One region of the Neobacillus sp. 114 genome, then DNA from elsewhere that is predicted to be linked to it. Evidence: riboswitches for the same ligand, from Rfam matches in the RefSeq annotation. Region 1 holds a riboswitch; each other region holds the start of a gene.
What was found. A riboswitch is a leader RNA that binds a small molecule or an ion and turns the genes downstream of it on or off. The one in region 1 is predicted to bind glycine.

Region 1 (10,224 bases):
TCCTTCTTCTTACTGCACGTACGGCTTCAGCAAAAACCTGCGCTCCTCCATCTTTTAAATCGTCACGGGCAACCGCGGTGATGACAACATGCTTTAAGCCCATTTGCTCGACCGATTCAGCTACACGTTCCGGCTCTTCCCAATCCAGCTCTGTCGGAAGCCCCGTTTGCACAGCACAGAAACGGCAAGCCCTGGTGCAGACACTTCCTAATATCATAAATGTTGCGGTTCTCCGGATAGCCCAGCACTCATGAATGTTCGGACATTTCGCCTCTTCACAGACCGTATGAAGTTTTTTTTCGCGCATCATTTTTTTTAAACCGGTATATTGTTCATTCGTATTTAATTTAATTTTAAGCCAATCTGGTTTGCGAACATGTTCGACAGACATTTCATCTACTCCTATGAACGAATCGAGATTCAGTTTTTACTATTTGTTTAAAACCACCACGTATGAATAAAGCCAATCCGACCTCTTTTCATACGTGGTGGTTTATTTTTTCACCTTTAAGATTTTACGGTTTCTTTGCTTGCTTCCTTCATATACCGCAGGATTGTCTGCCTTGCCGCTTGTACTTCATCCAAACGCCCAATGACGGTTGTATGCGGGGCCTCCAACACAATACCAGGATTTTCTTCAACCTCTTTAGCAATTTTAACCATCACGTCAGCAAAAGCATCCAAGGTTTCTTTTGACTCTGTTTCTGTCGGTTCAATCATCAAGCATTCTTCTACATTCAACGGGAAGTAGATGGTCGGCGGATGATAGCCGAAATCAAGCAGGCGTTTAGCCATATCAAGAGTCCTGACACCAAGCTTTTTCTGTTTGGATCCCGATAAAACAAATTCGTGCTTACAAACTTGCGAATACGGTGCTTCAAAATACGGCTCAAGTTTATTGCGAAGATAATTTGCATGAAGCACAGCACTTTCGGATACCTGCCGCAATCCTTCAGGCCCCATTGTCCGAATATAGGTATACGCGCGAACAAGAATGCCAAAATTCCCATAATAGCCTTTTACCCTGCCGATTGAAAATGGATGATTCGTGTCCAGCACATAGCTGTCACCGTCTTTGTCAACACGCGGTACAGGCAGGAACGGAATCAGCTTCTTCTTTACACCGACTGGACCCGCGCCAGGACCTCCGCCTCCATGAGGGGTTGTAAAGGTTTTATGAAGATTTAAATGGACAATGTCAAAGCCCATTTTCCCCGGAGTCGTTTTCCCTAATATAGCATTCGCATTGGCACCATCGTAATACAATAATCCGCCGGCTTCATGGACAACCTTGGCAATTTCCAGGATTTCTTTTTCAAATAGGCCAAGGGTATTCGGGTTTGTCAGCATTAAGGCGGCTGTGTCACTATCGACATGTTTCTTTAATTCTTCCAGGTCAACTAACCCATCTTTATTTGATGGAATGGTTACTGTTTTAAAACCGGCAACTGTTGCACTGGCAGGGTTCGTTCCGTGGGCCGAGTCGGGAACAAGCACCTTTTTTCTCTTCTCACCCTTTTGCTCATGATAGGCTTTTACCATCATCAAACCGGTCCATTCACCTTGAGCACCGGCAGAAGGCTGCAGGGTAACGGCATCCATTCCGGTAATTACCGCCAAATCTTCTTGTAATTCATATAAAAGCTTGAGGGCGCCTTGAACGGTTTCAACCGGCTGATAAGGATGAATGCGGCTAAAGCCTTCAAACCTTGCTACATCTTCGTTAATTTTCGGATTGTATTTCATCGTACAAGAACCAAGCGGATAAAACCCATTATCGACCCCATGATTTTTATTCGAAAGCGCTGTATAATGACGTACAAGCTGAAGCTCTGATACTTCCGGAAGCTCCGCTGCCTCTTGACGGATCAAATGCTTAGAAAGCAAGTCTTGTAAATTAATTTTATCAACATCGCTTGCCGGGAGGCTGGAACCCATACGGCCCGGACGACTGATTTCAAAGATTAAGTCATTATATTCAACCATTTACAACTGCCTCCAGTACATTGATAAATTGGTCAATCTCCTCTTTCGACCGCTGCTCTGTTACCGCAATCAGCATTTGGTTTTCGAATCCATAATCAATTCCCAAATCAAACCCGCCAATGATGCCCGCTTCAAGAAGTTTCGCATTTACTTCCTTGACTGGAAGCGGCAGCTCAACGATAAATTCATTAAAGAATGGTGCCTGATTTTCAATAATAAAGCCATTTTCTTTTAACCGTTTTGCCATATAAGCAGCTTTCTCAATGTTCAGCTGGGCCATGTCACGAATCCCTTGTTTTCCAAGAGCTGACATACAAATGGCGGAAGAAAGGGCATTCAATGCCTGATTAGAACAAATATTGGAGGATGCTTTGTCACGGCGAATATGCTGCTCCCGTGCTTGCAAGGTCAATACAAAGCCGCGTTTCCCTTGATCATCAGCCGTTTGACCAACAATTCGGCCTGGGATTTTACGCATCAACTTTTTATCAACAGCAAAATAACCACAATGCGGACCGCCAAAGGACATCGGGATTCCTAATGGCTGCATATCACCGACCACAATATCCGCCCCGAGAATTCCCGGTGCCTCCAAGAGTGCGAGTGCAAGCGGGTTGGCACTGACAATAAACAGGACCCCTTTTGCTGCTGCGATTTTCTTCAATTCCGCCAAGTCTTCAATCGAACCAAGGAAATTTGGGTATTGGACAATGACAGCGGCGGTGTTTTGGTCTACTTGTTCCTCGAGCTGCTTTAAGTCTGTTACATCACCAGCAAGACGAGTTTCTTCCATTATATATGTCTGACCATCAGCTACCGTTTTCAAGACGGCACGTGATTCAGGATGAACCGCCTGTGACACAATTACTTTAGAACGCTTCGTATGAGCAACTGCAAGAGATGCCGCTTCTGCCAATGAGGTAAAGCCATCGTACATCGAAGAATTGGCAACATCCATGCCTGTCAGTTCACAAACCATAGTTTGAAATTCAAATATCGCCTGCAGTTCACCCTGGCTGATTTCCGGTTGGTAAGGTGTATAGGCTGTATAAAATTCTGAGCGGGAAATCATGTGATTCACAACACTTGGAATGTAATGGTCATATGTTCCCGCACCAAGAAACGTCGGGAATTGATTGGCATTAATATTTTGCCCGGCAAGCTGCTGCATTTTTTTCAGAAGGAGCGGTTCAGGAACCGCTTCCGGTATATTTAACTCACCATCCAGACGAATCTCCGCTGGTAAATCCTCAAATAAGGCTTCTGTCGAAGAAATATTTAACAAGGCAAGCATTTCCTCTTGATCTTGTTTTGTATCAGGAAGGTATCGATAAGTCGATGTCATCTTATTCCTCTCCTTCATTAATAAATGCCTGATACTCAGCTTCATTTAAGAGTGCTTCTAATTCTTCTGGATTGCACAATTCTACCTCTACCAACCAGCCGGCATCATATGGTTGTTCATTGATTGTCTCAGGAGCGCTTTCCAGTTCCTCATTGACACTTACAACGGTACCAGATACAGGTGAGTAAATATCAGAAACTGCTTTAACCGACTCAATTGTCCCGATTGTTTCGTTAGCCGTTAATTCATCGCCTTCTGCTGGATTCTCAACGAAAACGATATCCCCCAACTGGTGCTGCGCATAATCAGTGATTCCGATTCGTACCCGATTTTCACCCAATGATAATACCCACTCATGCTCCTTGCTATATAAAAGGTTTGCTGTCGCGTTTGTCATATGAATCCTTCCTTCCACCCTAGTATTCATAAATTTAGTCAATCCTGTAAAACCAATCAATCTCGGAAAAAATGAACCTAACTCTTTTTATAAAAAGGTGTTTTCACAACAACTGCCTCAATTTGCTTATTGCGAATTTCAACCTTAACCTTAGTTCCAACTGCTGCAAATTCTGCGCTTAAAAGGGCAAGGCCTAAACTTTTCTTCAATGTCGGGGAATGGGTTCCCGATGTAATGAAGCCAATTTCCTCTCCGCCTTCAGAAAATACTTTATAGCCATGCCGCGGGATCCCTCTTCCAGTCACTTCGATTCCGACTATTTTTCGTTTTAATCCTTCTTCTTTTTGCTTAGCAAGTACTTCCTTACCTAAAAATGCTGATTCTTTGTTTGTTTTTACGGCAAACCCGATGCCTGCTTCCAGAGGTCCGATGTCGCTGGAAAGCTCTTGACCATACAGTGCCAAGCGGGCTTCAAAGCGAAGTGTATCCCGGGCCCCAAGTCCGCAAGGCTTTAAGCCATCTTCTTTTCCTGCATCTAACAGCCTCTCCCAAAGCGCTTCCACTTTGTCTGCCGCTAAATAAAGCTCAAATCCGTCCTCTCCCGTATAGCCGGTGCGGGAGACTAGTACACCAGAGATCCCGGAAACCGTGACATGATCGGCAAACTGGAAAAAGCCAATTTCCGCTAAATTTGTATCGGTTACCTTTTGTAAAATTCTTTCGGCTTTTGGACCTTGAATAGCCAGCTGTGCAGTGTCAGCAGAAATATTTGTTAAGGTGACATTCCCTTTTGCCTGCTGTTTCATCCACTCGTAATCTTTTTCAATATTTGCCGCATTAATCACCAGAAGATATTTTTCACTCGCTAACTTGTAAACTAGTAAATCATCGACTGTTCCGCCGTCCGGGTAACACATTGCCGTATACTGTGCCTGGTTGATCTGAAGCTTGGTTACATCGTTTGTTACGAGGTAATTAATATAGCTCTCAGCATCTTTTCCTTCTACAAGTACCTCACCCATATGCGAAACATCGAACAGACCTGCTTCATTACGGACTGCCTCATGTTCTTCTAAAATGCTGGAAAATTGAACCGGCAGTTCCCATCCTCCAAAATCTATCACTTTTGCGCCGTACTTTTTATATGTTTCAAAAAGCGGTGTCCGTTTTAATACTGTATCTGTACTCATCTGAGCCCCTCCGTCTTATGTGTTTCTGCAAAGTAACCGATCTTTCAATTTCATTCCTGTGTCCGTCATGGCCAGGCCGCCGAGCGCTGTTTCCCGAAGCGTGCGCGGCATTTCCTTGCCTATTTTGTACATTGCCTCAATGACTTCATCACATGGAATTCGGCTTTCAATCCCGGCAAGCGACAGGTCAGCTGCTGAAAAGGCAATCGAGGTACCGATTACGTTCCGCTTGATACATGGAACTTCGACGAGACCAGCAACCGGGTCACATACTAATCCTAAAAGGGATTTCATCGCGAGCGCCGTGGCGTTCACCACCTGCTCTGGTGTCCCGCCCTTTAATTCAGCAATCGCCCCGGCCGCCATTGCTGTGGCCGAACCGACCTCCGCTTGGCATCCTCCGGCCGCTCCAGAGATAAAGGAACGGTTGGCAATCACATATCCGAGTGCACTTGCGGTAAACAAACCCATGACTAAATCCCGATAGGAGGTACCGTCATTCTTGCGAAGAGAAAATAATACCCCGGGTAAAATACCGGCGGCCCCTGCCGTTGGCGTTGCCACAATCACGCCCATCCGTGCATTGGTTTCCGACGTGGCCATTGAGAAAGTCATCGCATCGTTAATATACGGACCAGATAAACCCTTCCCGTTATTTACGTATTCGCTCATCTTAACGGCATCACCGCCAGAGATACCGCTTGGTGCTGGGGACCCATCTTCTACGCCGCTCTCAACTGCATGCTTCATTTTAATTAACCGCTCTGCCATCATATCGATAATCGTCTCTTTGTCTCTCCCCGATTTTTCCATTTCCACCATCAGCATCATTTCGCCAACAGTTTTCCGTTCTCGGGTACAAAGTTCGATGAGCTCGTTCATTGATCGAAAATCCATCATACACCCTCCAACATCGCTTCATAAAAAGTATTGGAACGATATTTTGCGGCAATTTTCGAAAAATCATCATCTGTGCTTAATCGAATATCAACTTTTTCATCATCAATCATAAAGATTTTTGATAAACCTCCGCCTAAAGATACACCGCCTACTTTAACAATAAGGTCTGCCCGTCTGGCCCTGACAACCGTTGTGTTTGGATGATCATAATACGGGCAGCGATTCTCAAATTTAAATTCGTAGTGAAGCCCGTATCGATTGGTTAATTCGACCGCGTATCTAATTCTGGTATCATCTGTATTCATCCCCAGCAGGCCGCCGAGAAGCGCTTTATCTGTTCCGTGTCCCTGGTATGTTTCAGAGAACGAATCATAGAAAGTTATATCCGCCTTTTTTGGGGATCCTCCAAGCATCTCATAAACAAATTTCCCGATTGATACAACACCTGCTGTATGAGAACTGGATGGCCCTACCATAATCGGGCCGATGATGTCAAAACAGCTTTGATACTCCATTAAGCTACCCCTTTCTTAAACAGTGATTGGCTGTTGAAATAATGGAAATCCCCCGCAAATTGCTTTTGTTGTCTTTCTTCCCTGTTCGATTACGGCGAAATCCCCTTTGCTCTTAAGAACGGCTGCGATCACTTTTGCGATTTGCACCATTTCTTCTTGTTTCATCCCACGTGTGGTTAATGCTGCAGTCCCCATACGGATTCCACTTGTCACAAACGGGCTTTGCGGGTCGTATGGAATGGTGTTTTTGTTAACTGTAATTCCGACTTCTTCAAGCAATTTCTCTGCTTCTTTTCCGGTTAAATCCCACGGACGCACATCTAGGAGAACAATATGATTATCAGTCCCGCCGGATACAAGAGCTGCACCTTCCTGCTTTAATGCCTCTCCAAGCGCAGCAGAATTATCAATAATCTGTTTGGCATATTCTTTAAAGCTTGGCTGCAATGCTTCCTTGAAAGCAACTGCCTTAGCGGCAATGATATGCATGAGCGGACCGCCCTGAATTCCCGGAAAAACCGCTTTATTAATTTGTTTTAAGATTTCTTCATCGTTTGTTAAAATGACGCCGCCTCGCGGACCGCGCAATGTTTTATGTGTGGTGCTGGTCACAACATCCGCATACGGCACCGGAGAAGGATGGAGACCGGCGGCAACAAGTCCAGCAATATGCGCCATATCAACCATCAGTTTTGCACCAACCTGATCGGCTATTTTTCTAAACCTTGCAAAATCAATGATTCTTGGATAGGCGCTAGTGCCGGCAATAATTAGTTTTGGTTGTTCTTTATTGGCAACCTCCTCCAATTCATCGTAATCAATCAAGTGATTGTCTTCTCTTACCCCATAAGAAACGACATCAAACCATTTCCCTGACATTGCCACTGGACTCCCGTGTGTTAAATGGCCGCCATGCGATAAATTCATCCCCATAATCTTATCTCCTGGTTTAAGCAGGGCGAAAAAAACAGCTGTATTGGCCTGTGCACCGGAGTGAGGCTGGACATTGGCAAATTTGGCGCCAAATAATTTAGTCAGCCTTTCAATCGCTGCCTGTTCTGCGACATCTACAAATTCACAGCCGCCATAATAACGTTTTCCGGGATACCCTTCGGCATACTTGTTCGTCATCACACTTCCCATTGCTTCCAAAACGTCCGGGCTGACAAAGTTTTCTGATGCAATTAACTCCAACGTATGGAGCTGGCGATTTTTTTCACTTTCGATTGCTTCAAAAATTGTTGAATCGTTATGCTGTAAGCTCATTGATCTTCCTCCATTTTTCCATCATTGTTTTTTAAAAAACAAAAAAGGACAGAAAAGGGGTGTAAAATCATCCCTTCTCTGTCCTTTTACCTGAGAGTTAAACTCCAATATTTATGGAGCTTTCTCCTTTGGTGGCATTTTCAAATACGCTCTCCAGAGGTGCGTCCTGTTATGGTTCTTTTACCTGAGAGATTGGTTCCAAGGGTTTTTTTGGAACTTGCTCCTTCGGTGGTAGATGTAGATATTACACTCTCCCACAACAATCATTCGCTCTATTCAATTTTATTATTTTCAGAATAATCATTCTGTTTATAATTGTCAATTCTTTTTTTAGATTAGTTTGGTTATCACAAATAAGAAGGATTTGCTTCTACATTTTTGAAGTAAACCACTTCGCCATCACTTTCACCATCGAAAATAACAGTTGTATTAGGGGAGAAAACTAATACGTCCCCGACTTCTGCCACATATTTATTTCCTTCTACATCGCGGACAACCATTTTGCCTTTGGTAACAACTTTGATTTCAATAAAAGTAAATTCTGCAGAATAATCAACCGAAGGCTGGAGTGCATAGTAACCCATTGTTAATACTTGTTTTTTATCTGTAACCGGCACATCAAGGATTTGCCCCTTTAACTCAGGTGTTCCCCGCAATACGCTTAATTCATTTAATTTATAGGTTCCTGCTTTAATTAATTGAATGCCCGGTTTTGCATCTAAATAAGATAATTGGCTTTGTGTTAATGTTTTTTCGCTCATTTTTGCACCTCTAAATTTATTATTTTTTTAATCGTTCTAGTATATTGGCAATTTAATAATCTATTAGATCTTTGCTTTCTGTTTTAATGCAGGGCGATTGATAGAGAAGAGAGAAATATCATGTTCCGTTTTGCCGGTTGTCACTAATTGGCTCAGCGTTTCTCCAACGACACTTGAGAATTTAAATCCATGGCCGGAGAATCCCGCTGCGATTGCGACATTGGAATACTGTGGATGCAAATCAATCACAAAATGCTCATCAGGTGTTTTGGTGTACATGCAAACTGCCCCTCTTTTAAGGCTTCCAGTAGCACCAGGCATGTATTCTTCTAGGAATCTGCGAATATTTCCTTCATCCTCAGTATAGATCCCAAATTCACGATTAATTGTATCTGGGTCGATTTTTTGACCAAAAGTATGGTATCCTATTTTCAAACCGCAGCCGCTGAAGCTTGGGAACCCGTAATAGATGCCTGTCGGTACTTCAACCATGAACGCCGGGAATCCATGGGTATTGCTATACTGGGACTCTTCGCATTCGAAGAATCCTACAACTTGGCGGTATGGCTGTAATGGAATATCAATATTTAACTTTGATAGAAGCTTGCTGTTCCAAGCTCCCATGCTCAAGATTAACTTACTGCCTGTAAAGGAACCAAATTCTGTTTGGATTTTGACAGAGTCCTCGGAAATCTCAAAATCCTCAACCCGTGTATGCGTTAACACTTTGGCACCATGCGCTTCGGCTAGTTCCCGGTAAGCGCGGATGCAATTTTCACTAAACAAGACACCGGAGTTCTTTTCGTAAATAGCGTTAAAATTTTCAGGGACGGTTACACCCGGCCAGCGCTGATGAATTTCATCGCCTTCTAGTAGATCAACATCCAATCCATGAATATTTGCGGCTTCTATCGTTTCAGCAACGAAGTCAGATTCACCTTTAGGGCCAAATACTAAAACACCGGTTTTGGTAAAAATCTTATGATGTGTTTCTCTCTCAAGTTCATACCATAACTCCTGGGCTCTTAATGCAAACGGTACATACTCACGTCCTTCACCATAAGCATGGCGGATAATCCGTGTGTCACCGTGATGGCTGCCATTTGTATGAGGCGGATCAAATGCATCTACCAATAATGTTTTTACACCTTGTTTGGCCAGGTAATAACCTGCCGCCATTCCCATCGATCCTGCGCCAACAACAATTACATCAAAGTCTTTTTTGCTCATCGTTTCTGCTCTCCTTTTTAATAATTTAAATTTTCTTAATTCTTTAATAATATCTTACGACCTTTCTGCCATCATGTAAAATGATTAAAAGAGATACTATCTATCTCTATTAGAAATATTATCTCTATTAGCAATGTGGTTAGGAATAACAGATTGATACGGGGGAATAGCCATGGAAATTAAGGATTTGCGGATTTTTCAAAAGGTAGCTGAGTTCGGTAGCATTTCAAAGGCCGCCAAAAGCCTAAATTATGTTCAATCCTATGTAACCGTAAGGGTCAGGCAGCTGGAGGAAGAACTTCAAACCGAGTTATTTCACCGCTCAAGCCGCGGGATGGTTATAAATTCGGAAGGAAAAAAACTATTGTTTTATGCTCAAAAAATTATTTCCATGGTCGATGAGATGTTAAAAGTGGTTCAAGACTCGGATAACCCCGTTGGTACCCTTGAAATAGGCACTGTTGAGACATTATACAAACTTCCACTGATTCTTTCTGCCTATCACAAGAAATATCCCAATATTGACTTGTCTCTTGTAAGCGGTGTAACAGAGGATCTTGTCGAGGATATTCTCAGCTATAAACTGGACGGAGCGTTTGTAACAGGAAATTTTAATCATCCACAAATTGCTCAA
Region 2 (10,224 bases), 2.1 Mb from region 1:
TTCAGACCATCTCTTGCATTCTCAGAATGCCCTCGCGCTTCGGAATCACTTGATCCCTACTCTACTCACTTCCACTTATTAGTGTGCTTTCGATGGTCGTTGAACCTTCTCCATATTCTATTCAAGAACGTAGGAGCTCGGCTGCTGATTGTCTTTATCCACCGTTGTTTTCAAGCATTCACGTTCACCGTTTCCGGTCACGTTGTAGCCAACAGGTTATTAAAGAGTTCCCAGCAATTCACGAGGTTTATTTATAGACGAGGCACTTATGCTGATTTACCACGTCTTGATCCACCCTGCTCAACAAGGTGAGTCAACTTCGCAATATCATCCAACCAAGAAACCGAACCAGACGATTTGCCATTTACACCTCTTGCCAAGGTGTTTCTTGGCCGTAATGTCGAACCATTAGTTCCAACACCGCCGCCGCGGCTCATGATTTCCATTACCTGCTTGCGGTGGTCAGAGATTCCTTCACGAGAATCCGCTACGAACGGCATTACATAGCAGTTGAAATAAGTTACCTCAGTACCAGAGCCTGCACCATAAAGAACACGGCCGGCCGGAATGAAGTTCAAGTTCACTAGCTCTTGATAAAACTTTTCTGTCCATTCGATGCGCTTCTCTTCCGTCTCTTCTACAGCAGCAATACCAGTCGCAACACGTTTAGCAATCTGCTCATAGAAAAGCTCTAACGGCTTCTCAATGACATCCAGCGAACTATAAATAACTCCAGTTTCTGTTGCTTCACCATCGAGGACGCCTCTAAATTCCTCTTCAACCAAAACCTTAGCTTTCTTCTTCTCCCAATCGATTTCCTGAATGTATCCTAAGCCGCGTGCCGGGAATTTTGGATCTTCTTTAATCGTAAGAACAACAAAGTCGCCATTTGTGAGGGTAATTTTTTCAGTGTCTTTGAAGGTGTAGCGGTCGAGCATGACCAAACGCGAAACACCCTTGTGAGTTATTTTCATATCTGGGGTGACCGGGTGCACCTGTGGAAAAAGGCGGATATCCTCATTCAACCTCCCAAAATCAATATTCAATTCTTGTCTAAAAACTACAGACATGAATACAACTCCTTTATCTATATATTCTCTATCTTGTGTAGGAATCTAGTAAGCTTTTGCTTATCTAGTTGTTTTAATAAATTTAAGTTACCATATTAAAACAGGAAAAATCAATATATAGTACCGAAAATATTTTCGACACCCCTATATATTGTATGTCATGCAAAAAACAATTATTTTGTCAAACTTTAAAATAAATAGATTCTCGAGAAAATAAAAGATATAGTGCAATTTTCGCTATAAAACGAGAAATTTTAACAATTTTCGCCGGTTGCCTCCAATGAAATAGGAAAAAAGCGGCAAAGCCGCTTTAGCAAGTCATCTCTTAAAATTCCACTCATCATTTTCATACCGTTCTTTGGCGAGCTTATTAACATAGGCAAGCTCTTCATCTGTCAACTGATAGGATTCAAGCTCAATATTTAAACCTTCTGCAAATCCTTTATAAAAAGCTTCCTTAGCCTCATCGAGAGCAATCCTTCGCGGACTGATCGCATTAATGGCAACAGCCTTATCCTTGAAAGCTTTTTTCATCCGCTCCTTCACCCGGTCATTCGGGTATTTGAATAAGCTAAAAAGCTTGTCTTCATCCAGGTCCAAAAGGATCGATCCATGCTGGAGAATGACACCCTTCTGCCGTGTTTGCGCACTTCCTGCGACCTTGCGCCCTTCCACCACCAACTCATACCAGCTGGGGGCATCAAAGCAAACCGCGGACCTAGGATTTTTTAAGGCATCCCGTTCCTCAACTGTTTTCGGAACAGCAAAATATGCTTCTAGTCCCAGTTGATGAAATCCTTTTAAAATCCCTTCAGAAATAACACGATAAGCCTCAGTAACTGTTTTTGGCATTGCTGGGTGCTCCTCTGAAACAATGACGCTGTATGTCAGTTCATGCTCATGGAGAACCCCTCTGCCTCCAGTTGGTCTTCTTACAAATCCAAGCCCGTGTGTTTTTACTGCTTCCATATCAATTTCTTTTTCAACCTTTTGAAAGTACCCAACGGACAGCGTCGGCGGGTTCCAGCCGTAAAATCGGATCACCGGTGGAATCTTCCCCTCGCTGTGCCAATCTAACAAAGCTTCATCCAATGCCATATTAAAAGCAGGAGAACTATTGCCAGAATCGATAAACCACCATATTTCTTTTTCCATAGAAAAACCTCGTTTATTTATAATTTCCTTTCTTAGTCTATCAAAATGAGGGGGAATTTCAAAATGAGATGTTTTTGGTATAATTTTTTAAGAAGATTTTTGTCCATTCTTCTTTATCTTTAAGAAAATGACTTATATAATAAATACTAGTGCAACAAGCTTGAAGGGGGCAAATAGAAGTTGAATTCACTTTATGTTTTATTAATCATTGTCGTAGCGGTTATCATCTACTCTGTTTTTACTTTTTTTTATCAAAAAAGGATTGTAAAAACAGTAACAGAAGAGGAATTCCGTACAGGATACAGAAAGGCACAGCTGATTGATGTTCGTGAACCAAATGAATTTGAAGGCGGACATATTTTAGGAGCACGAAATATTCCAATGTCACAAATTAGAATGCGCATGAAAGAAATTAGACCGGACATGCCTGTTTATTTATATTGCCAAAGTGGCATGCGCAGTGCTCGTGCAGCTCAATTTTTACACAAAAAAGGCTACAAGGATCTAACCCAACTTCAAGGCGGGTTCAAAAAGTGGTCTGGTAAAGTGAAAGCCAAAAAATAATCGTAATTAATGGGCTCCAGAACTTTTCTGGGGCCTTTTATATTGATTTTTATTAAAAAATGGGCCACCAATACGTTCTATTGGCGTATTTGACAAGTCTATTGGCGAATTCTCCACGTCTATTGGCGAATCTCCCCAATCTATTGGCAACTTTAATAAAAAGCCCTAACAAAAACAAGCTCTGGAGCAATCCAGAGCCTGTTTATCTTTTTATGCATTCTGATATCGTAAAACTGGCTTACGCGCAGCTGTAGTTTCATCTAAGCGGCCTACCACGGTTGTGTGCGGAGCCTCCTGGACTATTTCCGGATTTTCCTCCGCTTCCTTGGCGATTTGGATCATGATGTCGATAAAGGAATCTAACGTTTCCTTAGATTCTGTTTCTGTCGGCTCAATCATGATACATTCTTCCACATTTAATGGGAAGTAAATGGTTGGCGGATGGAAGCCGAAATCAAGCAGTCGCTTCGCAATATCCAATGTACGGACGCCCAATTTCTTCTGGCGCCTTCCGCTTAATACAAACTCATGCTTACAATGTCTGTCAAACGGCAGATCATAATACTCCGCCAATCTTCTCATCATATAGTTAGCATTTAAAACAGCATATTCAGTCACTGCTTTTAAGCCGTCTGGTCCCATAGACCGAATATAGGTATATGCGCGGACGTTAATGCCAAAGTTTCCGTAGTATGGCTTAACGCGGCCAATTGATTGCGGACGATCATAATCCAGGACATACTCGTCGCCTCGTTTGGCAATAACCGGTCTTGGCAGGAACGGAATTAAATCTGCCTTCACACCGACAGGACCGGAACCTGGACCGCCGCCTCCGTGCGGGCCAGTAAACGTTTTATGAAGATTCAAGTGGACTACGTCAAAGCCCATATCACCCGGGCGGGCTTTTGATAGAACTGCGTTTAGGTTTGCCCCGTCGTAATAAACCTTACCGCCAGCTTCATGGACGATTTCAGCAATTTCGACAATGTTTTCTTCAAAAAGGCCAAGCGTATTTGGGTTAGTCAGCATTAATGCTGCTGTATCCTCCCCCACCACTCTTCTTAAGTCTTCTAAGTCTACAAGACCATCTTCATTCGACTTTACTGTAACCGTCTCAAGACCTGCTACTGTAGCAGAAGCTGGGTTTGTACCATGAGCGGAATCAGGTACGATAACCTTAGTCCGTTTTAGGTCGCCATTTGCTTCATGGTATGCGCGAATCATCATCAATCCGGTCCATTCTCCGTGGGCACCTGCTGCCGGCTGTAAGGTCACTTCATCCATTCCGGTAATTTCTTTTAAATGCTGCTGAAGGTCATATAAAAGCTCAAGCGCACCTTGAACGGAACTTTCATCCTGGAGCGGGTGAATATGCGCAAACCCGTTGTAGCGGGCTACATTCTCATTAATCTTAGGATTGTATTTCATCGTACAAGAACCTAATGGATAAAAACCGGAGTCTACACCGTGATTCCGTCTGGAGAGGGACGTATAATGGCGCATGATATCCAGTTCAGAAACCTCAGGGAGCAGCGGCTCCTCTTCCCTTAAATATCCTTCTGGAAGGAGCGCAGCAACATCTGCTTCAGGAACATCCATTTCCGGAAGGCTGTATCCGACCCGGCCTGGTGTACTAACTTCAAAAATCAGCTTCTGGTCTTGATTATGCATGCAAATCCCCCAATTCTTTCACTAATGTATCGATCTCTTCCTTCGTTCTTTGCTCTGTCACGCAAATGAGCATATGGCCCGCAAGCACAGGATAGTCACGGCCCAAATCATAACCGCCTATGATTCCTTTTTGGAGCAGCTGCTGATTAACCTCTTTTACCGGTTTATTTAAATTGACAACAAACTCGTTAAAGGAGTGACCATCATTAACCACTTCAAACCCTGCTACTTTAAAGGCAATTTTTGCATAATTAGCCTTTTGTAAATTGGCTGCTGCTATTTCGCGGACACCTTTTTTTCCAAGGGCAGTCATCGCAACAGATGCAGCAAGGGCATTCAATGCTTGGTTTGAGCAAATATTAGAAGTCGCCTTATCACGGCGGATATGCTGCTCACGTGCCTGCAGTGTTAAAACAAAACCGCGGCGGCCTTGGTCATCTGTTGTCTGGCCGACAAGACGTCCGGGAACTTTACGCATTAGCTTGGTCGTAACCGCAAAATAGCCACAGTGCGGACCTCCAAAGGCAGTCGGGATTCCAAACGGCTGGGCATCGCCGACAACAATATCTGCACCAAATTTTCCTGGAGGTGTCAAAATTCCAAGTGATAATGGATTGCTTGAAACAACAAACATTGCTTTATTTTCGTGAATAATCTCTTCAAGCTCTTTTAAAGGTTCAATTCGGCCTAAAAAGTTTGGATATTGAACGACAACTGCGGCTACGTCAGCATTTACCAATCCTTTTAGGGCTTCAATATCAGTAATTCCATCCTTCACAGGAACCTCAATCACATCAAGGTATTGACCCTTTGCGTAAGTTTCCAGAACCTCACGGGATTCAGGGTGAACAGCACTGGAAACCAGGATGGTTTTCCGTTTAGTGTGACCAGCACTTAGCATTGCTGCTTCAGCAAGTGCAGTACCACCGTCATACATCGAGGAGTTGGCCACATCCATTCCTGTTAATTCACAAATCATTGTTTGGAATTCAAAAATCGCCTGCAGTTCCCCTTGGGAGATCTCCGGTTGGTAAGGTGTATAGGCTGTGTAGAACTCCGATCTTGAGATGACATGGTCAACGATAACCGGCATATAGTGGTCATAAACTCCGGCACCTAAGAAAGACACATTCGATTTTAAATCAGCATTCCGGCTTGCTAACTGAAAAAGTTCCTTCATCAAAGCTGTTTCAGATTTTGCCGGTTTAATATTGTATTCACCTTTAAATCGGACCTTTTCAGGAATATCACTGAATAGTTCATCGACAGTGGAAACTCCAATTGTCTCCAGCATTGCCTGCTTATCTTGTTCAGTCATGGGTAAATAGCGATGTTTCATAAACCTTGCTCCCTTCTGCTATTTCTTTTCTCTTTTATAAAAAGGTGTAGGAACCACTTTCGCTTTTAAACGTTTGCCGCGAATTTCAACTTCCACTTCGGTATCAAGTCCTGCATGTTCGGAAGAAATGAGGGCAAGACCGATGTTTTTCTTTAAGGTTGGGGACTGTGTACCGGTGGTAACTTCACCAATTAGCGCTTCCCCTTTGTAAACTGGATAGCCGTGGCGCGGAATTCCCCGGTCAACCATCTCGATCCCAACAAGCTTCCGGGACAAACCCGCTTCCTTTTGTTTCAATAGAGCTTCTTTTCCAATAAAATCAGCCTCTTTATTCAATTTCACCGCAAAGCCAATTCCTGCCTCAAGCGGGGAAATTTCCGGTGATAATTCCTGGCCGTAAAGCGCTAAGTTTGCTTCAAAACGAAGTGTGTCGCGCGCACCTAGGCCGCAAGGAATAACTCCCTCGTCTTTTCCGGCTTCCAGAATGGCTGTCCAGATTTCGACGACATCACCAGCATCACAATATACTTCAAAGCCGTCTTCCCCTGTATAACCAGTTCTAGATACAAGTGCTTTTTTCCCATTTAAAACAACTTCCTGCTGGAATTTAAAAAAGCCGATTTGGCTTAAATCCGTCTGTGGAGCTAGCTTCTGTAATACCTTTTCTGCAAGAGGGCCTTGAAGCGCAAGCTGTGCCATTGTTTCAGACAGGTTTTCGATTGTTACATTTCCTTCAAGGTGCTTCTCCAGCCAGTTGTAGTCCTTTTCAATATTCGATGCGTTGACAACTAGCAAATAATGATTGTCTTCAACCTTGTAAACAAGCAGGTCGTCAATAGTTCCGCCGTTTTCATAGCACATCGCGGTATATTGCGCCCCGCCGTCTTTCACTTTTGAAATGTCATTTGTCATCAATTTTTGTAAATAATTGAGGCTGTCTGGGCCCTTTACCTCAACTTCGCCCATATGGGACACATCGAATAAACCGGCTTTCGTGCGGACAGCTTCATGCTCATCCTTGATGCTTGAAAACTGGACAGGCAACTCCCAGCCGCCAAAATCGATGGTTTTTCCCCCGTATTCCTTGTAAACTTCAAACAGCGGAGTGCGTTTTAATTCCGTCATCATAAATCCCCCTTCATTTACTACATGTTCATTATTTGTAAAAATGAATTATTGCCAATTAACAAAAATAGGAAAACTCCTTGTCGTTTTCCTAAATACAACAAAAAGGTGCAAAAAAGGACAGAAACCTCCCTTTAACAGTAAAGAAGGTCTCTGTCCTTGCACCTGAAAGTTTACCTAAATCGGCTGTCCCCTTTGGTGGCTGGTATCATCCAGCACTCTCCAGAGCTGCGTCCAACAAGAGTTCTTTTGCCTGAGAGATTCACATAAGCTGCTTGCTCCTTCGGCGCTACAAAAAGTAGTCTCTCCCCTTGTTTTCATTCGCACTTATAATATTATTTTCCAATTTGGTCATACTAATTATACTTAAAAAATAGATTACCTTATTTAAATATTTAAAACTTTCAAAGCTATTATCATCCTACCATTAAAACAACATATCGGGCAATAATAATTTATCTTAAAAAGGAGCTGAAAAGGATGAATGTCGAAATTGAATTTGATTCCTCCTGGCAGGATGATTTTTTACATAAAATTGATCATGATGGACCCTGGGGAAATTGGGAGCTTTTTAAATTGGCCATCGATATTGAAAATCATTTGGTGGTCCCGGAATTCGAAGGTCTGCAGGCTCCAAAGCATCTGCCAAATTTGACGCCTCTCCCCCATCAGCTTGAAACGGCCAAGCAGGTGGTTGAAAACATGAACGGAAAGGCCATCCTTGCGGATGAAGTGGGTCTCGGAAAGACTATCGAAGCTGGGTTAATTTTAAAAGAATACATGATTCGCGGATTAGTGAAAAAAGTGTTAATTCTTGTTCCCGCCTCCTTAGTCACCCAGTGGGCACAGGAATTAAATAGCAAATTTTATATACCGGCTGTCACTCAAAGAAAAAGCTATGTTTGGGAACAATGTGATGTCGTTGTTTCCTCCATCGATACGGCGAAACGAAATCCGCATCGGGAGATTATTTACAAGCAAGACTATGACCTCATCATTATCGATGAAGCCCATAAATTAAAAAATAATAAAACAAAAAACTACGAATTTGTTCAAAACTTAAAAAAGAAGTTTTGTTTATTGCTGACGGCAACACCTATTCAAAATAGGATTGAGGAGATTTTTAACCTCGTATCCCTATTAAAGCCTGGTCACTTAGGGAATGAAACTGTCTTTTACGAAAAATATAAACGAGATTCCCGTTCCTTAAATGATGACCAGCATCTAAAAGAGCTAGTCAATAAAGTCATGATCCGCAACCGTCGTGCCGATACAGGAATCGAATGGACGAAACGGCATGTGGAGACGATACCGATTGAATTTACAAAATCGGAACGCGACCTGTATGACTCCATCTTAGAGCTTAAAAATGAGGGAGACTGGGTTCAAACGAGCAGTTTTTCTGTGATGACTTTGCAGCGTGAAGCATGCTCAAGCCGAGAGGCCGTTTTCTATACCTTAAAAAACATGCTTCTTAAAAAGGAAAACCCCACGCAGGCCTATCAAGAACAAATCAACTTTTTAATTAAAAAAGTGGAGACTGTCGAGCAAAATTCCAAGGCAGTAAAAGCCCTTGAATTAATTCAGAAAATAAATGATAAAGTGATTATTTTCACGGAATACCGGGCTACCCAATTATATTTACAGTGGTACTTAAAGCAGCACGGAATTTCCTCCGTTCCTTTCCGAGGCGGTTTTAAACGCGGGAAAAAGGACTGGATGCGCGAGTTGTTCCAAAAGCATGCCCAGGTGTTGATTGCTACTGAAGCGGGCGGGGAAGGGATTAACCTGCAATTTTGCAACCACATTATCAATTTTGATCTGCCGTGGAACCCGATGAGACTGGAGCAACGCATCGGAAGGATTCACCGCCTCGGTCAGGAAAAGGATGTCATGATTTATAATTTTGCCATCAAAAATACGGTGGAAGAGCATATTTTAAAACTTTTATACGAAAAGATTGATTTATTTGAAAAAGTCATCGGAGAACTTGATGATATTCTAACAAAACTAGAATTCGGAAATATTGAAGATCATATAATGGATATCTTTGGCGACTCCTGCTCTGAAGGGGAAATGCGGATTAAAATGGAGAATTTATCATCAATGATTGAATTTGCACAAAATATGAAAAAAGGAGAATCACATGCAGCAGCAGGAAATTCATAAGTTTCTTTTAAATTATTTTATGGCAAATGAATGTCCCATTGTCACCAATCACCCTGGATACTTAGATGTCCAACTAACAATTGAAATGGATAAGGAACTAATGAATCGGCCCTTTTACTGGCATTATTTAGAGAAAACTGGCGGAATACCGAATCCAATGAGATTGACCCTCATCACCAACCAAAAAGCAGCACCTGAAAATCTCAGAGGGGAAACCATCCATTTTGGTTCGCCCCGCCTGCATCAAGTTTTTGAGTCTACAAAAAATTTAGCCAGATATATAAGGCTTTATGAAAATCACGGCAACTCCGCCGTCCAGACTCCCTTGCTGCCATGGCTATGCATGAATGTTAAAATCTCCTATCAATGTGACCGTAAACGCGATATTTTTAAGTCAATCGGCCTTCAGCTTATTAACGGGAAAATGGTGGAGGATTTTCATAATTACCTGCTTAAAATTTCGTTAACGCCGAAAATCCCTGATTACTCGTTTACATTATCACCACTGGTTAAACCAAAAAGCGGAATGATTCGAATTGAAAATTATTTAAAATCAGTCATTGAAAATGATGACCATACCTGGGCCGATGAAGCAAAGATACGCTGGGAGAAGGATTTAGAACTGCTGAATCATTTTTATGAGGACATCGAAGATGAAAACGAAAGCTATGAGACAGAAAAACAGGCACTCAAGGATCAATATGAGCCGCGAATTCATATTTCCTTTATCAATGGCGGGCTGTTTTACTTAACAGAAAAAGCAATTTAAAAAGAAAACCCCAAGTCGTGAAATTATACTTGGGGGTTTTCTTTTTAAAGTCCACTGTCTTTCATTTTCCGTCTCTTAACCTCTGAATACACAATATAGGGAAGTATGCCAAACCAGCGATACCAGAAGGATGCTTTGGTCTGTTTTCGCTCGAGGCGCTGACGTTTTCGTTCGTCCTTTGGCTGGTCCGCATATTTGACAATTGTTTGCGTCATATATTTTACATAATCATTCGTTTTCATGTACACACCTGCCTTTAACTTACATTACAAGTATGTCCAAGGTTTATCCTTTCGAATCAATAAGTAATCCATTTAATTAGCTTTTTTGACCTCGTGTCAAAATATCCTTTCCCGTTTACC
Region 3 (10,224 bases), 600 kb from region 1:
GTCGCAAATCATTCCTTTCTTATCCACATTAAAGGGGTTCAAGTTTGGGTTTAACAGCGGCATGCGGGTAGAAGTGCTATTTGTGAATACCAAAGAGTTTGTGGTCAAATGGGGAACACAAAATGCGATTAATATTCCCACTTTAGGGCTTCCGGGCGGTCTGCCGATTCGGGCGAATGGAACGTTTAATTTTAAAGTGAATGATTATATGGCTTTGATTGATCAAATTGCTGGTGTCCGCGAGCAATATTTAGTGGAGGATGTTAAAATCCGAATCACAACGGTCCTCGACCAGCTCCTGATGAAGTGGATTACGAAGGAAGGAAAGGATATGTTCAACCTGCAGGCCAACTCCTTCGACATTTCTAAAGGCATTCAAGAGGATTTAGATATGGAGATGCTGAAAAGCGGAATCTCGATTACTGGGTTTAATGTCATGAGCTTTAGTTATCCAAAAGAGATTCAAGATATGATAACCAAAAATGCTTCACATGGAATGGTTAGTGACGTTAATCGCTATCAGCAAATCTCACTCACAGATGGCATGGCCGCCGGCAAGATGAGCGGCGGAGGAGCAGCCTCTGATATAGCGGGGATGATGATGGGGATGAATATCGCAGGTAAAATGATGAATCAGCAATCTCCCAATCAGCCTGTTTCTGAACCGTCTTCGGCAAGGGCGGACGGTCAAAAGAGACCCAATTTTTGCCCGAATTGCGGCATTAAAGCGGAAGGGACCAATTTCTGCTCAAACTGTGGGCAAAAGCTTGGATAAAATGAAGATAAGATATAACGAAAAAGCCCATGCAAAAACATGGGCCTTTCGTTATAGTTTACAATTAACCAGCCTTAATCTTAAGCTGATTCCTGCTGAAAACAAGGATCATTGAAGTATACAACCTCAGAAAGAACTTTATAGCCCTTCATTTTTTTGAGAGTCTCTCTTGCTTCTTGTTCTGTTTTAAATTCAAACATAGAAATATTTGAATCGCAATAACAAGTTATAATCCACATAAAAATTCCTCTCCTTATTTTTAAGTTATTTCTGTCCTGCAGACAGAAACTGCCGTCTATCAATATGCCACCTTAAACCTTGCTTTCATAAGGTCTAATCCAGGGTTTAAGGAAGTAATTATCAATTGCTACAGACCAATCATAAGGCAATAGTGGAAATAAATAAAATGCAAAAAATATATAATATATTATAAAAAACTTTTATATGTTGAATTTGGGTTGTAAATAGTGGATTATCGTGATTGGGTAATACTGAGGTCTTCTTGTGGAGCATATGATTCAAAACAGAGACCATTCCATATATTAAGGTTGTAGTCTGTTTTAATAACAATCAGGAGGATTTTTCCTCCTGATTGTTTATTTTTAGTCCTTTTTTTTGAATTCAGATAAATCGTTTTCTTCGCCAAATTCAGTTGCATAATTTAAGTTTCTGTTCCCCTCTTGATATCGGTCATGATCTTCACTTCGCATGGGTGCAAACAGAAGGCTTAAACAGATCAGTCCACTTAGCCCGACAAGGCTATAAATGACTCTTGACAAAAAGGATGCTTGCCCACCAAAAATAGCTGCTACCAAATCAAATTGAAAAAAACCAATTAATCCCCAGTTAATGGCGCCTACAATAACTAAAAATAAGGCTATTCTTTGCAAAACTCTCATGTATTCACCTCCTTTTTACTATCTTTTGTGTAAGATTTTGTTTTCATTCAATATATGTGTGAAGATATGAAGAGATAAAGATTTTGCATGACCTACTGGATTTAAAGGTGTACTCGGAATATTTCATAATCTCAAGAGAAAGGCTTGGTAAAAACCAAGCCTTTGTCAGTCTTATAGTTTTTCCCTTTTGTTACATAAAAAAAATGAGACCAGAGAACGAAAGCAAAAAACAACTCCATCAAGCCAGGAGTTGTTTTTGCTTTTAAACCGATTTTCTTTTTGCGTATTGGGAGGGAGTCAACGACGTAAACTTTTTAAATACCTTACTAAAGTAGTTTAAGTCATTAAATCCGACCATAAAGGCAATATCGGTGATGGAACTATTGCCTCGTTGTAAATATAATTTGGCTTCATCTACCCGTTTGCGATTAATAAATTCAGTCATGTTCATTCCCGTCTCGCTTTTAAATTTCCGTGACAGGTGAGAAGGATTGACATGGAGTTGGTCCGCAATATGCTGTAGCGTCAATGGACTGCCTAAATTCAGCAAAATATAATCCACTGCGTTTTTCACTATCGGGCTGTAATGGCCGGTAGCAAACGCGGCGACAAGATCGCAATATTCATTCGCCATAGCCACAAATAACTTTGTCAACTGGGAAAGCGTCGTCGTCCTTTCAATCAAAATCGCAAATCGTTCTGAAATGTTATCCAGGTACACGGGATGGACGCCGCTTCTTTCAGCTGCCACTCTACACATAGTATTGAAAACAAATCCGATATTCTTGGAGGACCGAATGGGACTTCCGGGTACTCTGTTAGAAAACGCCACTAAATCTGTCATCGGATTGATTGAGTGGGTAACTTCGGCTTTATTTCCTTTTGCAATTGCATTCATCAGCTTATTCTGTTGCTGGTATCTATGTTCAATTATTTGCCTGTTTTCCTCGATGTTTGTTTTTTGGATATCTGGTTTCAGGGCTGGTATAAGTGTATCTGAAGGAATCTGCTGCGAATGCGTAAAGTCATGAACACCAAGATGAACCAACAGTTCCCCGACATCTTTATATTCTGTATCATTTAAAATCGTCAAGGATTGATAGAATTGTTCCAATTGCTTGCGTTCGCCAATCGGGAGATTGTTTTTTGAAATAATATCTTTGATCCGATCGATAACCGTTATACTCGAAATCAAAGGACCGATTAGAATGCTTCCATAAAAAGATTGGCTTCTCCATATTCCGGCAGCAATATACTCAAGACCGTATGGACTGATATAGTGATAGTAGCGATTGGCTTCGTTCCTATGCAGGATGTCATGGATATGATCAATCTCCTTGTCTGGATGGACCAAAACGGATGGAATAGAATGGTTGATTAATTGGAATATCGACTTTCCATCTTGGTCATATAAACGAATATCTATTTTGGTAATCGAATGAAGTACGTGGCTAATTTTTATGAAATTTTGATAGTTCATAGTTCCCACAAAAAATCACCTTCCCAATTTAATGTACATTGGAAAATAAAAAAACGCAAAATAATTACTAGTATAGTAAAAATATTACGATTATCAATTGGGGTAATTTATTATAATCAAATTAAAGCCCTTACATAGTCGGGGTTATCTAAAATGAATTTTAATTATCTATTAGTAAATAATTTGGTATGAGGGAAATTTTCCTGTATATGAATGGAGGAGAAGGAACATGTTATATCCAATTTCTACGGATAGCCGCGTGGTCATGGATTTAAGCGGTGTTTGGAAATTTATGATTGATGATGAAGTAAAAGAAGTAGATGTAAACCAACCGCTGCCAACAGGTGAGTCCATGGCAGTTCCGGCTTCTTTTAACGATCAAGCAGTATCAGCTGAAATTCGCCAGCATAGCGGGTATGTATGGTATGAAAGAGAATTTACCGTTGCTAAAGCATTGCGTGACGAAAGATTAGTATTGCGATTTGGCTCTGCTACCCATGAAGCATGGGTGTATGTGAATGGCAAACTTGTTGCCCAACATAAAGGCGGTTTTACTCCATTTGAAGCTGAGATTAATGAATTCTTAGTTCCTGGGGCGAACCGTTTAACTGTTCGAGTAAGCAATCTGTTGGATTATACGGCATTGCCAGTAGGAAATTATAGTGAAAAGACAGATGAAAATGGAAAAATCATCCGTAAAGTCGATGAAAACTTTGACTTTTTTAACTATGCAGGGCTGCACCGTCCTGTCAAAATTTACTCAACTCCTGTGAATTATATTGAAGATATTACGATTGTCCCGAATGTTGATTTAGCTGCCAACAAAGCAGAAGTACAAGTTTCGGTTAAAACTGGCGGAAATTTCGATGAAGTGCGGGTTACTATTCTTGATGAACAAGGCATTACTATTGCCCAAGCTTCCGGAACCGATGTAAATGCGGTAATTGAGAACGTTCATTTATGGCAGCCGCTCAATGCCTATCTCTATAGAGCTAAAGTCGAAGGGCTCAACAATGGCGAAGTAGAAGATGTCTATGAAGAACAGTTTGGTGTCCGTAAGATAGAAGTAAAGGGCGGCAAGTTCTTAATCAATGGCGAACCATTCTACTTCAAAGGCTTTGGCAAGCATGAAGATACGCATGTCCGCGGCCGTGGACTTGACGAAGTCTATAACGTGCACGATATTAACTTGATGAAAGCCATGGGTGCCAACTCTTTCCGGACATCGCATTATCCATATTCGGAAGAAATGATGCGCCTTTGCGACCGTGAAGGAATTGTCGTGATTGACGAAACACCGGCAGTTGGATTAATGTTATCCTTCACTTTTGACGTATCGATTTTAGAAAAAGGCGATTTTGAAGACGATACTTGGGAAAAGTTGAGGACTGCTGAGGCTCATCAACAGGTTATCCGCGAGCTGATCGACCGCGATAAAAATCATGCCTGTGTCGTTATGTGGTCGATTGCCAATGAGGCAGCCACTTATTCAAAAGGTTCTTATGAGTATTTTGAACCGTTATTTAATCTGGCTCGCGAATTAGACCCACAAAAGCGTCCATGTACGTATGTCGGCATCATGATGGCAACGCCAAAGACTGACAAATGTACAGACTTGGTTGATGTGATTGCCTTAAACCGCTACTATGGCTGGTATGTACAACATGGCGACTTGAAGACGGCTGAAGAAAAGACTCGCGAAGAGCTGCTGGAATGGCAAGAAAAATACCCAGATAAGCCAATTATGTACACCGAATATGGTGCTGATACGGTAGCTGGATTCCATAGTGCACTTGGCGAGCCATTCAGTGAAGAATACCAAGAAGATTATTACCGCATGAACAGCAAGGTATTTGATGAAATCCCTAACTTTGTCGGGGAACAATTATGGAACTTCGCCGATTTCCAAACAAAGTTTGGTATTATGCGTGTCCAAGGTAACAAAAAAGGTATCTTTACCCGTGCAAGAGAACCAAAAATGGTTGTACGCTATTTAAGCGAACGCTGGAATGGAATTCCGAACCTAGGATATAAAAAATAAAGGTTAGACCTCTTTTTTTGGAATAAAAACCCTACCCAAATATGATTGGATAGGGTTTTTTATTTAATATCAATAGTGTTGTTGCCTGAACCGAATACGTTTTTCAATTGTGTAAAGCCCTTTTCACTTATTGCTTGATAATAGTAAAAAGTGTCGAAGTTTGGGATGAAAACAATTGTTTATGCGGATGGGAAAAGGTATTTTATTTCAAATCGTTAATAATGGGGAGTATAAAGGCATTGGTGTCGGCTAGAAAATAAAAAAGAGGTTGAAACCAAACATTTCAACCTCTTTTTTACATTATCTATTATTCTGCATCCATAAATGGATAGACAACTTCTGCAGTTGGTGCAAAGTTTTCTTTGATGACACGAGGACTTGTCCAACGAATCATGTTAAATACAGAACCTGCTTTATCGTTTGTACCAGATCCACGAGAACCGCCAAATGGCTGTTGATTAATCATCGCACCAGTTGGTTTGTCATTGATATAGAAGTTACCAGCTGCGCCAGATAAGCGATTTTCTAAATGAAGAATGGCCCCGCGATCTTGGGCAAAGATCGAACCTGTTAAGGCATACATAGAAGCTGTATCAACTGCCTCCAATGTTTCTTCTAATTTATCATTTTCATATACATAGATTGTTAAGACTGGTCCAAAGATTTCTTCCACCATGGTCTTGAAGTTTGGATTTGTAGTCACAATGATGGTCGGTTGAACGAAATATCCAACAGAATCATCATAAGTACCGCCAGCAATAATTTCTGCCTCTTCAGAAGCTGCAGCATAGTCGATATAGCTAGTAATAGAATCAAAAGCAGCTTTATCAATAACTGCACCCATGAAGTTTCTAAAGTCGCGGACATCCCCAACTTTAAGCTTTGCAGCTTCTTCCACTAAACCGGCTTTTACTTCTTCCCACATACTTGCTGGAATATATGCACGAGAAGCTGCTGAACATTTTTGTCCTTGGTATTCAAACGCACCACGAACAAGGTTAGCTACAACTTTGTCTGCTTGTGCAGTTTCATGAGCAAATACGAAGTCTTTACCGCCAGTTTCCCCAATTAAACGAGGATATGATTTATAGCTTGCAATATTTTCTCCTACTGTTTTCCAAATCGTTTGGAACGTACTTGTAGATCCAGTAAAATGGAACCCAGACATACGAGGGTCTGTTAATACAACTTCTGATACTTGTGAACCACGAGAAGGTACGAAATTGATGACCCCTTTTGGTAATCCTGCTTCTTCTAAAATACGCATAAAATAGTAGTTTGCTAGGATTGAAGTTGTTGCTGGTTTCCAAACGACTACGTTCCCCATCATAGCAGGAGCTGCTGGCAGGTTTCCGCCAATGGCTGTGAAGTTAAATGGAGAAATCGCCAATACAAATCCATCTAATGGACGGTAATCAGTACGATTCCAAACATTCTTCATGCTGCTTGGCTGAATCTGATAAACTTGATTTGCATAATCAACGCCAAAACGTAGGAAGTCTACTAATTCTTGTGCAGAATCAATTTCAGCTTGAATAACTGTTTTGGACTGTCCTAACATCGTCGCAGCATTCATTACATCACGGTATGGACCAGAGATTAAATCAGCTGCTTTTAAGAAAATAGCGGCGCGGTGTTCCCAAGCCATATTAGCCCATGCTTCTTTCGCAGCCATCGCAGCTTCAACAGCATCACGCAGCTCTTTTTCTCCGGCTTGCGAATAGTTTGCTAAAACATGTTGATGATCATGTGGCATAACCACTTGCTTCACTGTATCAGTCTTTATATTTTCGCCATTAATAATCACAGGAATATCGATTACGATACTAGATTGGCGTGTTAATTCTGCTTTTAATGTTTCCCGTTCTTTTGTACCTGGAGCATAAGTATTGCCAGGTTCATTTGTAGGTGTTGGGATTTTGAAAATTCCGTTACTCATTCTTTCACGTTCCTTCCCGTTTATATATTCTGTTCCCTTATGGACAAATCTACGTATTTCGACAATTATTATAACATACTTTTTATGTTCTGGGGCTGTCTATTGTCCCTTTATGAAAACGAATTCAAATCCTTACCTCGGGGGATTAAGTTAAATTCAGAGAGTCAATGAAATATTTAAGAGTCATTTTTTGTTGACAAAGTATTTTAATACTACTAAAATTAAAAATTATTCAACAATATTATCTAAAAAACTTAATAATTAGCAAGCTATGATTGCTATGGATCACACTATAGCAGGAGCAGCTTCTGGAGAGACCGCGGATTCCGCGGCGCCGAAGGGTTCACAATCTCAGGCAAAAGGACAGAAGAGTATTGAATATATATTTGTCATGCTGACAATTGTCAGCATAATAAGTATTATTTGTTATTCTTAGACCTAAGAGATTGGAGGACATCCAATCTCTTTTTTTATTGGGTTTTTTAAATTTTAAGGGGGAGTCAAGGTTGGCACAGCAAGAATTAAAGAGGAATTTAGCAAATCGGCACGTTCAACTTATCGCAATTGGCGGCACCATTGGTACCGGATTATTCCTGGGGTCGGGTAAAGCCATCCAACTGGCTGGCCCATCCATTATCTTTGCTTATTTAATCGTAGGTATTGCCTGTTTCTTTGTGATGAGGGCGCTAGGGGAACTCCTGTTGTCTAAGGCTGGCTATCAGTCTTTTACTGACATAGCCGAAGATTATCTTGGACCGCGAGTTGCGTTTGTAACGGGATGGACCTATTGGTTTTGCTGGATTATGACCGCTATGGCTGATGTGATTGCTGTTGGTGTATATGTACGATATTGGTTTGATATCCCGCAGTGGATGCCTGCAATTGTCTGTTTGGTCGTCTTATTGGGCCTCAATCTATTAACGGTAAAGCTTTTTGGGGAATTGGAGTTCTGGTTTGCCTTAATAAAGGTAATTACCATTCTCGCCTTAATCGGAATGGGGGTCATTTTGCTAGTAATGGGATTCAAGACAGATGCAGGGGCGGTCTCTATTAAAAATCTTTGGGAACATGGAGGCCTTTTTCCAAATGGAATGACAGGCTTCTTGCTTTCATTCCAAATGGTCGTTTTTGCATTCGTTGGTGTGGAATTAGTGGGTGTATCGGCAGCGGAAACAGCCAATCCGGAAAAAAACATCCCATCGGCCATTAATAAAATTCCTTTACGGATTTTATTTTTCTACGTTGGCGCATTGATCGTTCTTCTATGTATTAATCCATGGACGGAACTGAATGCCGCTGAAAGTCCGTTTGTCAAAACGTTTAGTTTAGTCGGGATTCCGATTGCCGCAGGAATTATTAATTTTGTCGTTTTAACTTCAGCCGCTTCTGCTTGTAACAGTGGGATGTTTTCAACAAGCCGGATTTTATATAATTTAAGCAATAATAGCCAGGGACCAGCCAATTTTGCAAGACTGAATAAAAATCATGTGCCAAGTAACGCGCTATTGATTTCAACTCTTGTCCTGACAGGTGGAGCGCTCTTAAGCAAACTTATTCCGGAGCAGGCTTTTGGAATTGTGACAACCATTAGTGCCATTTGTTTTATTTGGGTTTGGGGCGTCATTCTGATTTGTCATGTAAGGTATAAGAAAACTCGTCCGGACTTACAGGCAAAATCAAAATTTAAAGCGCCATTTACACCATTTGTTAATTATGCGGTCCTAACCTTGTTTGCGGCGATTCTCATCATCATGCTGTTCGCCGACGCTACCCGTCCGGCCCTATTGTTGACACCACTATGGTTTATTCTATTATTTGCTTTGTATTCCTATAGAGGGAAAAAAGAGAAAAAACTAAAATTATCAGCATAGAATCCAATTGGGTAAAAGAAATGGAGCCGGTATTGAAACCAGGCTCCATTTTCATGTTAACTTAATTTTCCTTATTAAATAATCCGAGCTGTCACCATTCCAGGAATTTGTTTTACTTTTTCCTCTAAACCTGGAATAACATCGCCATTTACTTTATTATCAATGTCAATAATTGTATACGCATAACCCCCACGGCTTCTGTTGACCATATCAGCAATGTTTAAATGATAGCTGGATATTGCAGATGTAATCTGTCCGACCATGTTAGGAACATTCTGGTGGAATGCCGCCACGCGCCGCTTACCAGTATAAGGAAGACTGGTGTTTGGGAAATTCACTGAGTTTTTGATATTTCCTGTTTCTAAAAATTCCTTTACCTGCCGAGCTGCCATGATCGCACAATTTTCCTCTGATTCATTTGTGGAGGCGCCTAGGTGCGGAATTGGAACGGTATTTTTCATTTTGAGCACATTTTCATTCGGGAAATCGGTAACATACTTCCCAACCTTTCCGCTTTCGAGAGCGGCGGCCATGTCTGTTTCATTGACAAGTTCACCACGGGAGAAGTTTAAAATATGAACACTAGGCTTCATAATACTGAAGGTCGCTTGGTTAAACATACCTCTTGTGTCATCTGTTAGCGGTACGTGAACAGTGATATAGTCAGATTCTGCAAATAACTGTTCAATTGTCATTGCCCGCTGTACGTTGCGGGACAAATTCCAAGCGGTATCGACAGAGATAAATGGATCAAATCCGATGACATCCATATCTAAATCCAGCGCATCATTCGCCACAAGTGCACCTATCGCTCCTAAACCAATGACACCCAATGTTTTCCCTTTAATTTCTTTTCCGACAAATTGCTTCTTGCCTGCTTCGACAAGCTTTGGAATTTGTTGGCCTTCACCATCTAACGACTTAGTCCAAGCTACACCAGCAAAAAGGTTACGGGATGAAGCTATTAATGAGGTTAGGACCATTTCTTTTACAGCGTTGGCATTTGCTCCAGGGGTATTGAACACAACAATACCTTGCTCTGTACATCTATCGACGGGAATATTGTTGACACCTGCTCCTGCTCTTGCGATTGCCTTTAAATTTTCACCGAATTCTAATGAGTGCATATTAAAGCTGCGAACAAGGATGGCATCAGGGTTTTCACTGCCGTTGTCAACCAGAAAGCCGTTCTTATTGAATACGTTTAGCCCTCTTTCCG

Region 2: linked by a shared signal. The riboswitch ahead of gcvT (glycine cleavage system aminomethyltransferase GcvT) and the one ahead of glyA (serine hydroxymethyltransferase) in region 1 are both predicted to bind glycine.
Region 3: linked by a shared signal. The riboswitch ahead of QNN06_RS30970 (amino acid permease) and the one ahead of glyA (serine hydroxymethyltransferase) in region 1 are both predicted to bind glycine.

Annotation. Positions count from the first base shown of each region.
Region 1 is NZ_CP126144.1:551,676-561,899, reverse strand. It holds gene lipA (lipoyl synthase) at 1-391, opposite strand, end outside; gene gcvPB (aminomethyl-transferring glycine dehydrogenase subunit GcvPB) at 508-1,986, opposite strand; gene gcvPA (aminomethyl-transferring glycine dehydrogenase subunit GcvPA) at 1,979-3,331, opposite strand; gene gcvH (glycine cleavage system protein GcvH) at 3,333-3,728, opposite strand; gene gcvT (glycine cleavage system aminomethyltransferase GcvT) at 3,806-4,918, opposite strand; gene sdaAA (L-serine ammonia-lyase, iron-sulfur-dependent, subunit alpha) at 4,934-5,815, opposite strand; gene QNN06_RS02670 (serine dehydratase beta chain) at 5,815-6,333, opposite strand; gene glyA (serine hydroxymethyltransferase) at 6,349-7,599, opposite strand; glycine riboswitch at 7,676-7,758, opposite strand; glycine riboswitch at 7,762-7,866, opposite strand; gene QNN06_RS02660 (hypothetical protein) at 7,947-8,360, opposite strand; gene solA (N-methyl-L-tryptophan oxidase) at 8,424-9,590, opposite strand; gene QNN06_RS02650 (LysR family transcriptional regulator) at 9,763-10,224, shown strand, end outside.
Region 2 is NZ_CP126144.1:4,809,461-4,819,684, forward strand. It holds partial or broken gene QNN06_RS23560 (ribonucleotide reductase N-terminal alpha domain-containing protein) at 279-1,070, opposite strand; gene QNN06_RS23565 (lipoate--protein ligase family protein) at 1,389-2,225, opposite strand; gene QNN06_RS23570 (rhodanese-like domain-containing protein) at 2,406-2,789, shown strand; gene gcvPB (aminomethyl-transferring glycine dehydrogenase subunit GcvPB) at 3,000-4,460, opposite strand; gene gcvPA (aminomethyl-transferring glycine dehydrogenase subunit GcvPA) at 4,453-5,799, opposite strand; gene gcvT (glycine cleavage system aminomethyltransferase GcvT) at 5,818-6,924, opposite strand; glycine riboswitch at 7,076-7,152, opposite strand; glycine riboswitch at 7,156-7,245, opposite strand; gene QNN06_RS23590 (DEAD/DEAH box helicase) at 7,405-9,093, shown strand; gene QNN06_RS23595 (YqhG family protein) at 9,071-9,862, shown strand; gene QNN06_RS23600 (YqzE family protein) at 9,907-10,104, opposite strand; gene comGG (competence type IV pilus minor pilin ComGG) at 10,161-10,224, opposite strand, start outside.
Region 3 is NZ_CP126144.1:6,348,339-6,358,562, reverse strand. It holds gene QNN06_RS30995 (SPFH domain-containing protein) at 1-775, shown strand, start outside; gene QNN06_RS30990 (DUF378 domain-containing protein) at 1,378-1,674, opposite strand; gene QNN06_RS30985 (helix-turn-helix transcriptional regulator) at 1,937-3,154, opposite strand; gene uidA (beta-glucuronidase) at 3,384-5,195, shown strand; gene pruA (L-glutamate gamma-semialdehyde dehydrogenase) at 5,503-7,134, opposite strand; glycine riboswitch at 7,433-7,511, shown strand; gene QNN06_RS30970 (amino acid permease) at 7,641-9,005, shown strand; gene QNN06_RS30965 (phosphoglycerate dehydrogenase) at 9,080-10,224, opposite strand, start outside.